2 regions of the Paractinoplanes brasiliensis genome follow, and region 1 is predicted to be linked to the other one. Evidence: riboswitches for the same ligand, from Rfam matches in the RefSeq annotation. Region 1 holds a riboswitch; the other holds the start of a gene.
What was found. A riboswitch is a leader RNA that binds a small molecule or an ion and turns the genes downstream of it on or off. The one in region 1 is predicted to bind S-adenosylmethionine.
Positions count from the first base shown of each region.

Region 2: it holds a riboswitch for S-adenosylmethionine, as region 1 does, so the genes downstream of both, thrC (threonine synthase) here and C8E87_RS25045 (aminotransferase class V-fold PLP-dependent enzyme) in region 1, are expected to answer to the same signal.

Region 1 covers NZ_SNWR01000001.1:5,523,161-5,530,054, reverse strand. The annotation lists gene C8E87_RS25055 (gamma-glutamyltransferase) at 1-1,020, opposite strand, end outside; gene C8E87_RS25050 (NUDIX hydrolase) at 1,017-1,457, opposite strand; gene C8E87_RS25045 (aminotransferase class V-fold PLP-dependent enzyme) at 1,461-2,651, opposite strand; SAM riboswitch class IV at 2,667-2,783, opposite strand; gene C8E87_RS25040 (NAD-dependent epimerase/dehydratase family protein) at 2,814-3,665, opposite strand; gene C8E87_RS25035 (MarR family winged helix-turn-helix transcriptional regulator) at 3,676-4,140, opposite strand; gene C8E87_RS25030 (LLM class flavin-dependent oxidoreductase) at 4,216-5,247, shown strand; gene C8E87_RS25025 (NADPH-dependent F420 reductase) at 5,262-5,972, shown strand; gene C8E87_RS25020 (CYTH domain-containing protein) at 6,010-6,720, opposite strand; gene C8E87_RS46410 (hypothetical protein) at 6,881-6,894, opposite strand, start outside.
Region 2 covers NZ_SNWR01000001.1:4,044,001-4,050,894, forward strand. The annotation lists gene C8E87_RS18110 (AAA family ATPase) at 1-127, opposite strand, end outside; gene C8E87_RS18115 (alpha/beta fold hydrolase) at 238-3,000, shown strand; gene C8E87_RS18120 (ABC transporter permease) at 2,997-3,863, shown strand; SAM riboswitch class I at 3,944-4,066, shown strand; gene thrC (threonine synthase) at 4,078-5,361, shown strand; gene C8E87_RS18130 (GNAT family N-acetyltransferase) at 5,618-6,595, shown strand; gene C8E87_RS18135 (hypothetical protein) at 6,534-6,894, opposite strand, start outside.

The sequences.
Region 1 (6,894 bases):
CGAGCCGCGGTTGTGCAGCACCACCCCGGTCGACGGCTCCAGCAACCCGGCGCCGAAGCTCTCGAAGACACTCTGGATGAGCGCGATGGCGTTGCCCTCGTCGTCGACTGCGGTCACAGCCACCGTGTCGCCGCTCGCCCGGCGCATCCGGTCCGGCGCGGACGGCGGCCGCGGCTCGGGGACGGGGGACGCTTGTTCCGGCGTACGGAGAAGGAGGTTGCTGAGGGGAATCGGGCCGCTGCGGGGGTCGCCGAGGAAGGCGTCGCGGGCGGACTGTGCCCGGCGGCTGTCGGCGAGCAACGACCGTGAACCGGCGACCGCGAGGAAAGTGGCGCCCTGCACCGGCGGCGGCGCGGCATGCCAGGTGACGCCGCCGACGACCGTACGCAAGGGGTCTCCGACCTCGGCGACGTGGGCCGCGAAATCCTCCTCGGCGAGCGGGCTGCCCAGGGCGCGCACCCCGGCAACGATCGGTCCGGTGTAGAACGACCGCCAGTCACGGCCGATGGCTGCGAGGGTTTCGGCCAGGGCCTGCTGCACGAGGCGGGGCTGCAGCATCACCGCGGACAGGCCCGGATCGGCCCGGATCACGTCGGACCCAGCGGCTATCGCGGCTCGCAGACCGGGGGCGACGTCGACACCGTCGGCGGCCAGCCGCACTGAGAACGCGAGCAGCTTGCCGAGCGGCAACCGCGCCCCCAACCCGTGCACGGCGGCCCACCCCGCAACCACCCCGGGAACGGTGACCGTCTGCGGACCGCGCACCGGCATCCGATCGCCCAGCGCTGCCACATCCACAGCACGCGCCGCGGCGCCGATGGAAAGGACAGCCCGTACGGGGGAATGGGCCGGACGCACCATGGCGACCAGGTCACCGCCGACCGAGCACTGGTGCGGATAGGCCACGGTGAGCGCCGCGGCCGCCGCGAGCGCCGCGTCGAACGCGTTCCCCCCGTCCGCTACCACCGCCCGCGCGGCCTCAACAGCATCCGGGTGTGGTGCGGCAACAGCAACCGTCACATCAGCTCCGTCAGGCGTTCGTGGATGCTGCGGGGGAACAGGTTCAGCTCGTCGAACTGGTCGGGGGTGGCCCACCGCAGCTCGTAACTGTTCAGGGGGTTGTTCTCGGCGGCCTCCTCGCCGGAGAGCGTCGGTGTGCCCTCGACATCGGTCATGAGGAAGTAGACGGCGCGACGCCTGACGTGCCGGCCCGACCAGAGCTGCCGTTCGATGCGGGCGGTCAGCGTGGTTTCCTCGTGCAGCTCGCGCACGACCGCTTCCTCGAACGACTCGCCGCGCTCGACGCCCCCGCCGGGCAGCACCGCGTAGTCGTGGCCCGCGCAGGCCAGGGTGCCGCGCGGGCACATCGCGCAGGTGCGGGGGTGCTTGAGGTATCGCTTCATCACCAGGACGCGGCCCTCGGAGAGCACCACAGCGACGGCACGCGGCTGAGTCATGCCTCAAAGAATGCCGCGCACCCCGAGTTCGTCAAAGGCGCGCAGCAACCGGTCGATGTCGTCGTGAGTGCTGCCGAGGCCGAAACTCACGCGCAGCAGACCACCGGTTCCGCAGTCGCCGCCACCGCCGAGGCGTCGCACCAGCGGGTGGGCACAGAACATTCCCGCCCGTACGCCGATGCCGTGCTCGCGGGCCAGGCGGTCGGCCACGGCGGCCGGGTCGGGCACGGCGTACGAGACGATGCCGACGCGCGGCTGCTTCCCGCCGAAAAGGGTGACCCCCTCGGGCAGGGCGGCCAGCAGGCTCCGCTCGTGTTCGTCGAGGCTCGCGCGGTCGGCGTGCAGCAGCGCGTCACAGACGGCGGCCAGGGCGACGGCGCCGATCAGGTTGGGGGTGCCGCCCTCGTGCCGTGCCGGGCCGGTCGCCCACACGACGTCGCCCGCCTGGTCGCCGACGGACGTGCTGGCCCCGCCGCCGCGCAGGTAGGGCTCGGCCGCGTTCAGCCAGTCGCCCCGCCCGGCCAGCACACCCGCCCCGAACGGCGCGTACAGCTTGTGCCCGGAGAACGCGACGTAGTCGGCCCCCGTGTCGCTCAGGCTGATCGGCCGGTGCGGCGCGAGCTGGGCCGCATCGATCAACACCCTTCCCCCGTACGAGTGAGCGACCTCGATGAGTTCGCGCAGCGGCCAGATCTCCCCCGTCACGTTGCTCGCGCCGGTCACGGCGAGCAGCCCGGGACCGCGTACGGAGGCAAAAGCGGAACGTGCCGACTGGATCGCGTCCTCGGGGTCGGCCGGCGCCGGCAGGCGCACGGGCGTGGGCCAGGGCAGCAGGTTGGCGTGGTGCTCGCCGTCGAAGACGATCGTCGTCGTGCCCTCGGGCAGCGCGCGGGCCAGCAGGTTGAGCGAGTCGGTGGTGTTGCGCGTGAAGATCACGGTGTCGCCGTCCCGGGCGCCGGCGAACTCGGCCACGATGTCCCGGGCCTGCTCGTATTCCAGCGTCGACCGTTGCGAACGCAGCCCGGCGCCGCGGTGCACACTGCCGTAGTGCGGGAGCAGATCACGTACGGCGTCGGCAGCGGCCCGCACACAGGGCGCCGAGGCCGCGTAGTCGAGGTGGGTGAAGCGTCGCTGCTCGCCGGACGTGAGGGTGACGGTCAGGTCGGCGCCGACGACATCGAGACGATCGGACATGAGGATGCCTCCACGGGCTCGCGCTTGCCCGCGCCCGGGCGGACGCAGACCTGGTCCTCACCCGGGGCACCCCATCGCGAACGCAAGGGTTGCCGGCCAGCAAGCCGGGGCTTCACGCTGGCGCTCATGACCTGACACCGAGGCTACATCACCCGAGGACCCCTACGAGCGCCAGGTGAACTCGGGCTCGTAGCCGAGGAGGCGGCGGGCCTTGTCGATGGAGAGCAGGGTCTCGTGTTCGCCGAGTTCCTTCTTCACCGGCAGGCCGGGGAAGACCTCGGCGGCCAGGGCGGCGCTGGACCGGCTCATGACCGTGTCGGCGTTGGCGATCACGAAGACCTCAACACCGGGTTCCCCGTACGCGAGGGCGCGCCGCACGGCCTGGGCTCCGTCGCGGGCGTCGATGTAACCCCAGGCGTTCCAGCTGCGCGAGTGCGGGTCGGCGTCGTACGAGGGGAAGGTCTTGTAGTCGTCGGGGTCCATGACGTTCGAGAAGCGCAGGCCGACCATGGTCAACGTGGGGTCCCAGCGGCAGAACTGGGCCGCCATCTGCTCCTCGAGGTGCTTGGCCAGCGAGTACGACGAGTTGGGGCGGGCGGGATATTCCTCGTCGGCGGGCAGGTACGGCGGTGGCGTGGTGTCGAACGGCAGGCCGAGCACTGTCTCGCTGGACGCCCACACGATGGTCTTGATCCCGGCCGTGCGGGCGGCGGCGAAGACGTTGTAGGTGACCGTGATGTTGTTGTGGAAGGTCGCCGCGTTCGGCAGCAGGCCCGGGGCGGGGATCGCGGCCAGGTGCACCACGGCGTCGATCTTGTCGTAGCGGTCGTCGACCGCGGTCAGCACGCCCACCGCCTGGCCGAAATCGGACAAGTCGGTCTTCGTCCACCGGGCCCGCGGATCATTTCCGGGGGTCAGGTCGAGGTTCACGACGTCGTTGCCGTGATCGAGCAGATCCTTGACCACGGCGCGGCCGAGTTTGCCGCTGCCACCGGTCACCGCTATGCGAGCCATGAGGACCTTTCTACCCCCGTACGAGGTGGGCGCGCAGCGCGGCCGCGATCTCACCCGCCGCCTCGAGCTGCTGCGGGGTCAGCGCGTCGACGAAGATCTCGCGGATGTCGCGCAGGTGGGGGCGGGTCGCCTCCTGAAAGCCGGCCAGGCCGTCGGGGGTCAGCACCACCTCGGCGCCCCGGTTGTCGGTGGCGCACTCCTCGCGGCGGATCAGCCCGCGTTTCTCCATGCGGCCCAGGTGATGGGACAGCCGGCTGCGCTCCCAGCCGATGGTGGCCGCCAGCTCGGACGACCGCAGCCGGTGACCGGCGGCCTCGCTCAGCGCGAGCAGCACCGCATAGTCCCCCGGCGAGAGCCCGGACGACTGCTGCAGCCGGGCCGCCATCTCGCCTCTCAGCAGCTCACCCGTCTCGAGGAAGTCGCGCCAGACGCGGAGCTCGTCGCGGGTCGGGAACCTCCGGGTGCCGGTGCTCACAACTCCACCTCCTGTGATTGACGTGTCAATAGTAGCGGGCATAATTGACACGTCAATCAGCTTGAGGGGGTCATGATGACGGAACTCACCTTCGGTCTCGACACGTTCGGAGACCTGCCCGAGGACGACCACGGCAACCTGCTCTCGCACGGCGACGCGATCCGCCAGGTCGTCGACGAGGCGGTGCTGGCCGACCAGCTGGGCGTCGACGTGATCGCGCTCGGCGAGCACCACCGCCCGGAGTACGCGATCTCCAGCCCCGAGACGGTGCTCGCGGGCATCGCCGGCAAGACCGAGCGCATCCATCTGGCGTCCGGTGTCACGGTGCTGAGCTCCGACGACCCCGTACGCGTCTTCCAGCGCTTCGCCACCGTCGACGCGCTCTCCAACGGCCGCGCCGAGGTCATCCTGGGCCGCGGATCCTTCACCGAGTCGTTCCCGCTGTTCGGCTACGACCTGGCCGACTACGACAAGCTCTTCGAAGAGAAGATCGAGCTGTTCGTGCAGTTGCTCGACGAGAAGCCGGTGACCTGGAGCGGCACCACCCGGGCCCCGCTCGTGGACGCCGACGTCTTCCCCAAGACCGACTCGGGCCGGTTGACGACGTGGGTCGGCGTGGGCGGCTCCCCGCAGTCGGTCGTCCGCACAGCGCGGTACGGTCTGCCCCTGATGCTGGCGATCATCGGCGGCATGCCCGACCGCTTCGCCCCGTACGTGGATCTCTATCGCCGGGCCGCCGACCAGCTCGGCACCAAGGCGCACCCCGTCGGGATGCACTCGCCGGGGTTCGTCGCGGACACCGACGAGGAGGCCAAGGAAGTGTTCTACCCGCGCTTCAAGGTCATGCGCGACCGGATCGGCGCGCTGCGCGGCTGGCCCCCGCTGCGCAAGGAAGAGTTCGACTACGAGGTCGAGCAGGGCTCGCTCTACATCGGCTCGCCCGAGACCGTGGCCCGCAAGATGGCCCGCGCCATCAAGGTGCTCGGCGTCGGCCGGTTCGACATGATCTACAGCGCCGGTTCGATCCCGGCCTCCGCCCGCCTGCGTGCCGTCGAGCTGTTCGGGTCCAAGGTCATCCCGATGACCCGCGACCTGCTGGCCGACTGAAAGGTGACTCAGCCATGACCACGATCGGCATCCTCGGCGCCGGAAAAGTCGGCACCGTCCTGGCCCGGCTCGCGCTGGCCGCCGGGCACAAGGTGCTCATCTCCGGCTCCGGCGACGTCTCGAAGATCCGCCTGATCGTCGGCGTGCTGGCGCCCGGGGCCGAGCCCACCACCTCGGCCGACGCGGCGGCCCGAGCCGACGTGGTGGTGCTCGCGCTGCCCCTGGGCAAGTATCGCGGCGTTCCGGTCGAGCAGCTGCGCGGCAAGATCGTCGTCGACGCCATGAACTACTGGTGGGAGGTCGACGGCATCCGCGACGACCTGACCGACCCGCGCACCTCGTCCAGCGAGATCGTGCAGGCCTTCCTGCCCGGGTCGCGGGTGGTCAAGGCGTTCAACCACATGGGCTACCACGACCTCGAGGAGGGTGCTCGGCCGGCGGGGACTGCGGGGCGTAAGGCGATCGCGGTCGCCGGTGACGGCCCGGCCGACGTCGAGGCGGTGGCGGCGCTGGTCGACGATCTCGGGTTCGACCCGGTGATCGCGGGAACGCTGGCTGAGGGCGTACGCCTCGAGCCCGGCACCGAGGCCTTCGGCGCCAACGTCACCGCGGCCGAGCTGCGTGCCATGCTCGACCGTTTCCCGAGCTCGGAGCGGGGTCAGGTGGTCGCACGGGCGCGCGCTCTGGGCCTTCACGCGCCTCAGCAACCTCAGCAGGCTCAGTAGCCGCAGGGGGCTCAGCAGCCGCAGGGCCTCAGGGGCGTCAGGCGCTGAAATAGCGCAGCGTCGCCTCGGTCTTGGTCACCTGCGCCTCGACGTCGGGCATGATCCCGTACGCCCGGAGCGCGCTCGACGTCTCGTCGGCGATCTCGGCAGCCCGCTGCGTCGGACAGCGCGTCGACAACTCGGCGATGACCGAGCCGTCGGGGAACTTCCACCGCTCGGCGACCAGCGGATGGTCGAGCGCCGCGAGCGTGAGCCGGCAGCGCCGCACCTCGACCGGGCCGAACGTGAGCAGGGCGTTCAACGGCACATTCGCGTACGCCGTGAGCAGGCGCTTCTGCCGGCTGGAGAGCAGCCGGGCCAGCGGCTTGCCGGCTTCGACCGCACGCTCGACGTCGCGCCGGCCGAGACGCCGCTTGAGGGTGCCCGAGCAGGCGTAGTTGTCGGGCAGCGCGTCGATCTCGACTGCGAACCCGTCGTCACGGCGCAGCCAGCCCGGCAGCGCCTTGGGCAACACCGGACGCAACTTGACCACGGCGTCGGCGCTGCGCCCCGCGGTGCTCCGGATCCGGACGATCAAGCCGTGGCGCTGCAGGGCCAGGTCGATGGTGTCGAGGAAGTAGACCCGGCGGAGCGCCCCGCCGCTCAGGTCGGCGCCGAGCATGCGCAGGTCGTCCGGCGCGACGGCCACCTTGAGCTCGACCTTCGGCACCTGGCCGGTCAGCGGCGGCCGCCAGAAACCCCTGGTCATCAATGCTTCAGTCACTGCACACCCGTGTCGCTCGAGGTCCGGCATGGCGACCCGCTTTACCCGGATCCACCATTCGAAACGTCCTCCCGTTAACCTTCCGTTCACCTTTCTGCTCCTGTCGGTTCACCCGGAAGCAGGCAAACGGCTATCGTACCCGGCCTCACCCCCACGCAA
Region 2 (6,894 bases), 1.5 Mb from region 1:
GGCGTACGGGATCACCGGCGTTGATCGACAGTGCGGTCATGACGTCGGGGTGCAGCCGGACGATGCCGCGACGGTCGTCCAGCCCGGTCGGCCGCAGCGTCGCGGTCAGGGTCAATTCGTCAGTCACGCAGGCCCCTGTCGATAGAGCTTCGGAATCCCATGGTCCACGCTATCGCCCGAGGGCTCCTGAGAGGTTTCACAGGCACCGCTCAGACGTCGGCGGATACCGTTTCGCTCATGTCATGGACGAGCCGGCTGCCCCGGCCCACCCGGCGGCGTGTTCTGGCCGCCTCGGCCGTCGTTGTGTTGCTGGCCGGCCTCGTCGGCTGGGCCGTGTGGCCCGAGCGCGCGAGCTGGACGGCGCAGGACGAGATGATCACGGTTGCCTCCGGTCCCGAGGGCAACGAGAATGTGACCCTCGACGCCCGGCTCTATCTGCCCCGCGACCGCGACGGCAAGGTGCCCGCGGTGCTGCTCGCCCACGGCTTCGGCGGCACCAAGGAGTCCGTCAGCGACGACGCCGAGTCGCTCGCCGGGCGCGGGTACGCGGTGCTGACGTACACCGCCGAGGGCTTCGGGCGCAGCGGCGGCCAGATCCACCTGAACAGCCCCGACCACGAGATCCGCGACGCGCAGGGCCTGCTCGACTGGCTGGCCGCGCGGCCCGAGATCCGGACCGACGCGGCCGGCGACCCCCGGGTGGGCGTGGTCGGCGGTTCCTACGGCGGGGCGCTGGCGCTCATGCTGGCCGGGCAGGACCCGCGGGTCGACGCGATCGTCCCGTCGATCACATGGAACGACCTCACCAACGTGTTCCTGCCCCAGTCGGCCGACACCCCGGCCACCGGCGTCTTCAAGAAGGGCTGGGCCGGCGTCTTCTTCGGCAACGGGGGCGCGGCGCCCTCGGCGACGCAGCTGACCGGGCCGTCAGCGCCGCCCACCGGCATCACCGTCGACCCGGCCTGCGGGCGTTTCGCGGCCGACGTGTGCCGGGCCTACCTCGACGTCGCCACCAGCGGCACCCCCGACCAGGCGACCGTCGACCTGCTGCGCCGGTCGAGCCCGGCGGCCACGCTCAGCCGGATCAAGGCGCCCACGCTGCTCGTCCAGGGCGCGGTGGACACGCTGTTCCCGCTCAGCGAGGCCGACGCCAACGCACGCGCGATCGCCGCGACCGGCACCCCCGTACGGGTGGCCTGGTTCACCGGCGGTCACGACGGCGGCGCCGGGCCTCAAACGGATCAGGACAGGGTGAAGTTCCTGACCGCGCAGTGGCTCGACCACTACGTCAAGGGCGAGGGCAAGACGCCGTCCGACGACTTCACGTACTCGCGGGTGGCCGGCTTCAGCGCGCTCGACCGCGATCTGGTCACCAACGGGTACTCCGACGACGCGTACCCGGGCCTGGGCGGAACCGGCACGACCAGCCTGAGTCTGCAGGGCCCGGCGCAGCCGATCGCGAACCCGCCGAACGGCAACCCGGGCGCGCTGTCGTCGCTGCCGGGCGCCGGCGGGCGTCTCAGCGAGCTGCTGTCCGGGGTCGCCGCCGACATCCCGGGGCAGCACGCGACCTTCGAGTCGGGGCCGGTGACAAAGGCGATCGACATCGTGGGGTCGCCGACCGTACGGCTGCGGGCTGCCTCGCCGACCGGGGAGGCCACCCTCTTCGTCAAGCTCTACGACGTCGACCAGTCGGGGGCCGAGACGCTCAGCGCCGGGCTCGTCGCCCCGGTGCGGCTGACCGATCTGCCCGCGACGCTGGAGGAGTCGGAGGTCCGCACGGTCCGGCTGCCGGCCATCGTGCGCCAGATCGACGCGGGTCACAGCGTACGGGTTGTCGTCGCCACCACCGATCAGGCGTTCCTCTCGCCGGTGCAGCCCGCCACCTACACCGTGCAGGTGGGCACCGAGCTGCTGCTGCCGACCGTGGTGGGGGAGCCGATCGCGAACCCGCAGACGATCTGGCGGTACGTGCTGGCCGGGCTGCTGGCGGCGATCGTCCTCGGGCTCGCAGTGGTGCTGCTCGTGCGGCGGCGCCGTCTGCGGGGGCAGCACACCCCGACCGTGCCCGAGCACGCCGACACGCCTCTGGTGGTGCAGGGCCTGCGCAAGGCGTACGGGGACGGGTTTGTCGCCGTCGAAGAGATCAGCTTCACCGTGCAGCGGGGCCAGGTGGTTGGTCTGCTCGGCCCGAACGGCGCGGGCAAGACCACCACGTTGCGTGTGCTGATGGGCCTGACCATGCCGACCGCGGGTGAGGCGCTGGTGTTCGGGCACAAGCTGGTGCCGGGCTCGCCGGTGCTGTCGCGGGTCGGCGCGCTGGTCGAGGGGCCGGGTTTCCTGCCGCACCTGACCGGCATGGAGAACCTGCGGGCGTACTGGCAAGCCACCGGGCGCCCGTGGGAGGACGCCCGCTTCGACGAGGCGCTCGAGATCGCCGGGCTGGGCTCGTCGGTGCACCGGCGTACGAAGAAGTACAGCCACGGCATGCGGCAGCGGCTCGCCATCGCCCAGGCCATGCTCGGCCTGCCCGAGCTGCTGGTGCTGGACGAGCCGACCGACGGGCTGGACCCGCCGCAGATCGCCGAGATGCGCCGGGTGCTCAAGCGGTACGCCACCGACGGCCGGGCCGTGCTGGTCTCCAGCCACCTGCTGGCCGAGGTGGAACAGACCTGCACGCACGCGGTCGTGGTCAACAAGGGCCGGATCGTCGCGTCCGGGCCGGTCGACGAGATCGTCGGTGACTCGCCGTCGGTACAGCTGGAGGTCTCCGACGTGCCGGCCGCCGAGCGCGTGCTGGGGGAGCTGGGTGTGCGCTCGGTGCTGCCCGACGGGCCGTCCGGCCTGATCGTGGACATGAACGGCACGCCCCGCTCCGAGGTGGTGGCGTCGCTGGTGCGCGCGGGAGTCGCCGTCGACCGGGTGGTGCCGCGCCGCCGTCTCGAAGATGCTTTCCTCGCCCTGGTCGGCGAGAACTCGCGGGGAAGTGGGGACCGATGAGCGTTCAGGCTGAGGCAGGCGCGACCGGCTACCGGCCGTCACGCACGCTGCCGATCATGGCCGAGGTGCGCCGGCAGGCGTCGCGCCGGCGCACCCAGTTGGGCCTGGGGTTCATGGCGGTGCTGCCGCTCATCATCCTGATCGCCTTCGAGTTCGACAGCGGGGGCGACGACGACGGCAACGGCGGCGCGTTCGGCAGCCTGGTCGACCTGGCCACCTCGGGCGGCCTCAACTTCGCGCTGTTCTGCCTGGCCGTGTCGGCCGGGTTCCTGCTGGTGGTGGTGGTCGCGCTGTTCTGCGGTGACACCGTGGCGAGCGAGGCCAGCTGGGGCAGTTTGCGCTATCTGCTGGCCGTGCCGGTGCCGCGGGCCCGGTTGCTCGCGGTGAAGCTGATCGTCGCGCTGGCGTACTCGGCGGTCGCGCTGATCGTGCTGACCGGGGTCGGGCTGCTCGCCGGCACCCTGCGCTACGGGTGGCATCCGCTCGGCAGCACGGTGGCGGCCGAGATCGCGCCCGGGGCGGGCCTGCTGCGGCTGCTCGGCATCGCCGGCTATCTGGGCGTCACGATGCTGGTCGTGGCCGGGCTGGCCTTCCTGCTCGGGGTGCTGACCGACGCCCCGCTGGGCGCGGTCGGCGGCGCGGTGATGATCTGGATCCTGTCCAGCATCCTCGACCAGATCACCGCGCTGGGCGTGATCCGCAACGGGCTGCCGACGCACTACAGCGACGCCTGGATGGGTCTGCTGTCCACCCCGGCGCAGGTGGACGACCTGGTCAAAGGCGCGATCAGCGCGATCGTCTACGCCACCGTGTGCTGGGGCCTCGCGTTCTGGCGGTTCACGCGCAAGGACATCACCTCGTAAGGGGGTCTCGCTCACACCTCGGGATCTCACGCGCCGATTCGCGCCATCTCGTCGTAAGGTGTGGGAAACAACAACTGAATACCTCATCCAGAGGGGCAGAGGGACACGGCCCTGTGAAGCCCCGGCAACCACCGTGCAGTCTCGACGACGAGGCCGCGCGCGGCAGGTGCTAATTCCGTCCCCTTCATGGGGAAAGATGAGAGGAAAGGCCTCGATGACGTCTACCGTCAACGCACCCATTGCCACCTCGGTCTCACCCGCCACGGGCCTGGTCTGCCGTGCCTGCGGCGCGCAATACCCGCTGGTCGCGCAGCACGCGTGTTACGAGTGTTTCGGTCCGCTCGAGGTGGCCTACGACCCCGCCCTGCTGGCGCGGGTCACCCGTGAGCAGATCGAGGCCGGACCGCAGAACATCTGGCGGTACGCCGGTCTGCTGCCCGCCGGTCAGGACCCGGCCACCCGGGTCAGTCTCGACCCCGGCCTGACCCCGCTGATCAGCGCGCCCGCCCTGGCCGCGGCGGTGGGCCTGCGCGCGCCGCTGTGGGTCAAGGACGACTCGGCCAACCCGACGCACTCGTTCAAGGACAGGGTCGTCTCGGTCGCGCTGACCGCCGCGCGCGGCCTCGGCTTCACCCGCTTCGCCTGTGCCTCCACCGGCAACCTGGCCAACTCGGTCGCCGCGCACGCCTCTCGCGCCGGGGTGCCCAGCATCGTCTTCATCCCGTACGACCTGGAGCAGGGCAAGGTCGTCACGACCGCGGTCTACGGCGGCGAGCTGGTGGCCATCGAGGGCTCGTACGACGACGTGAACCGGCTCTGCGGCGAGCTGGTCGAGACCGACGAGTTCGAGGACACCGCGTTCGTCAACGTCAACGTGCGGCCGTTCTACGCCGAGGGCTCCAAGACCCTGGGCTACGAGGTCGCCGAGCAGCTCGGCTGGCGCATCCCGGCCCAGGTGGTCATCCCGATGGCCTCGGGCGAACTGCTCACCAAGGTCGACAAGGCGTTCTCCGAGCTGGTCGAGATCGGCCTGTGCGAGGCGCCCGAGGGCGGCTGGACGGTCTTCGGCGCGCAGTCGGCCGGGTGCAACCCGATCGCCACGGCGCTGCACAACGACACCGACGAGATCACCCCGGTCAAGCCGACCGGCATCGCGAAGTCGCTCAACATCGGCGACCCGGCTGCCGGGGCGTACGCGATCGAGGCCGTACGGCGGACCGGCGGCTGGATGGACCACGCCGACGACGACGAGATCCGGGCCGGCATCCGGCTGCTGGCCGAGACCACCGGGGTCTTCGCCGAGACCGCGGGCGGCACGACCGTCGCGGTGCTCAAGAAGCTGGTCGAGAGCGGCAAGCTCGACCCCGAGAAAGAGACGGTCGTCTACAACACCGGCGAGGGTCTCAAGACGCTGGACGCGATCAGCGAGCTCGTCGGGCCGACCCACCGGATCAAGCCGTCGCTGCGGGGCGCACGCGCGGCCGGCCTGCTGGGATAACTCTGGGTAATCGGCAATCTGCCATCCAGTGAGAATTCCATCGCGCGAGGACTTGCGCGGTGGTCGCGGGATCGGCAGGATGCTCTCTGCGGGAGGGCGCGGCGCCGTACGTGGCCCCTCACCTTCGAGCTTGGCGACAATCTCTCGAGGGACCCAACGACCCAGTGCCGGAGGCGCTGTGCGTCCGTCCTCCCGACCAAATGCTTGCTCCATAAATCGTTGGCGTTCATGGCCGTCGCCCGCAAGGGTGGCGGGCATGCGTGTATCTGCCGGGCCACTGCAGACTCCCGAGATCGCCTACGACATCGCCGCCGCGACAGCACATCATGACTGTCCCGACATTCCATTCCAGAGCCGGGAAAATTACCTCAAGATCCTAGACAATCCGCCACCCGCAGTGACGTTCGAGCGACATCTGGGTTATCTCGACGGCGAGCCGGTCGGGTTGCTCGTGCTCGAGTTCCCCCAGCTGGACAATCTGGACGTGGTCTGGGCCGAGTTGCTCGTGCTGCCCGGTCACCGCAGGCAGGGCGTGGGCCGGGCGCTTCTCGACGTGGCCGCCGAACGGGCCGCCGCGCACAACCGCAAACACATCCAGGCGTCAACCGTCGACCGGCATCCGGACGGCCGGGCGTTCGCCGAGGCCGCCGGGGCCAAGCCGGGCCTGGCCGAGATCCGCAGCCGGCTCGACGTCACCGCGCTCGACCCCACGCTGCTGGCCGGGCTGCGGGCCGAGGCCGAGAAACACGCCGCCGGCTACACCCTGCGGAGCTGGCTGGGCGTGCCGCCGGACGACCTGATCGACGGCGTGGCCTATCTGGAGGGACGGCTCAACGCCGACGCCCCCAGCGGTGATCTCACCCTTGAACCGGAGAAGATGGACGCCGCCCGCATCCGTGACGGCGAGCTCGCACGGCAGAAACGCGGCCGCCTCAGCTATCAGACCGGCGCGCTGCTCGGCGATCGGCTCGCCGCCTGGACGTGGATCAACGTCGACCTCGGCCACCCCTCCCACGCCTGGCAGAGCACCACGATCGTCGACCCCGGCCACCGCGGCCACCGGCTCGGTCTGCTGGTCAAGCTGGAGAACCTCGACTTCGTACACGGGCACAGGCCCGCCCTGGAGGCGATCGACACCTTCAACGCGGCCGAGAACACGTACATGCTCAAGGTCAACCGGGCGATGGGCTTCCGGGCGGTCGACGATTGGATCGAGTGGCAGAAGGACCTTTGAGCCGCGCGAGCCACGGCCGCAGCGGGAGGTCGGTGGGGTAGCCGCCCGCCTCCAGTCCGGCCCTGCGCTCGAAGACGTTGCGGGCGCCCCACGAGCCGGTCGTCGCGTACGAATAGCCGCAGGCGACCCAGTAGGCGGGCCAGAACAGCGGCCCGAGCAGCGCATACTGCGCGGCGTGGCGGTGCTCGTGGTCGAACAGCTCACGACGCTGCTCGTCGAGCAGCCACGAGGCGCTGCGCCGGGTGATGATCACGGACCCGACCGTGAAGCAGGACGCGGGCGGGATCGGCAGGCGGTAG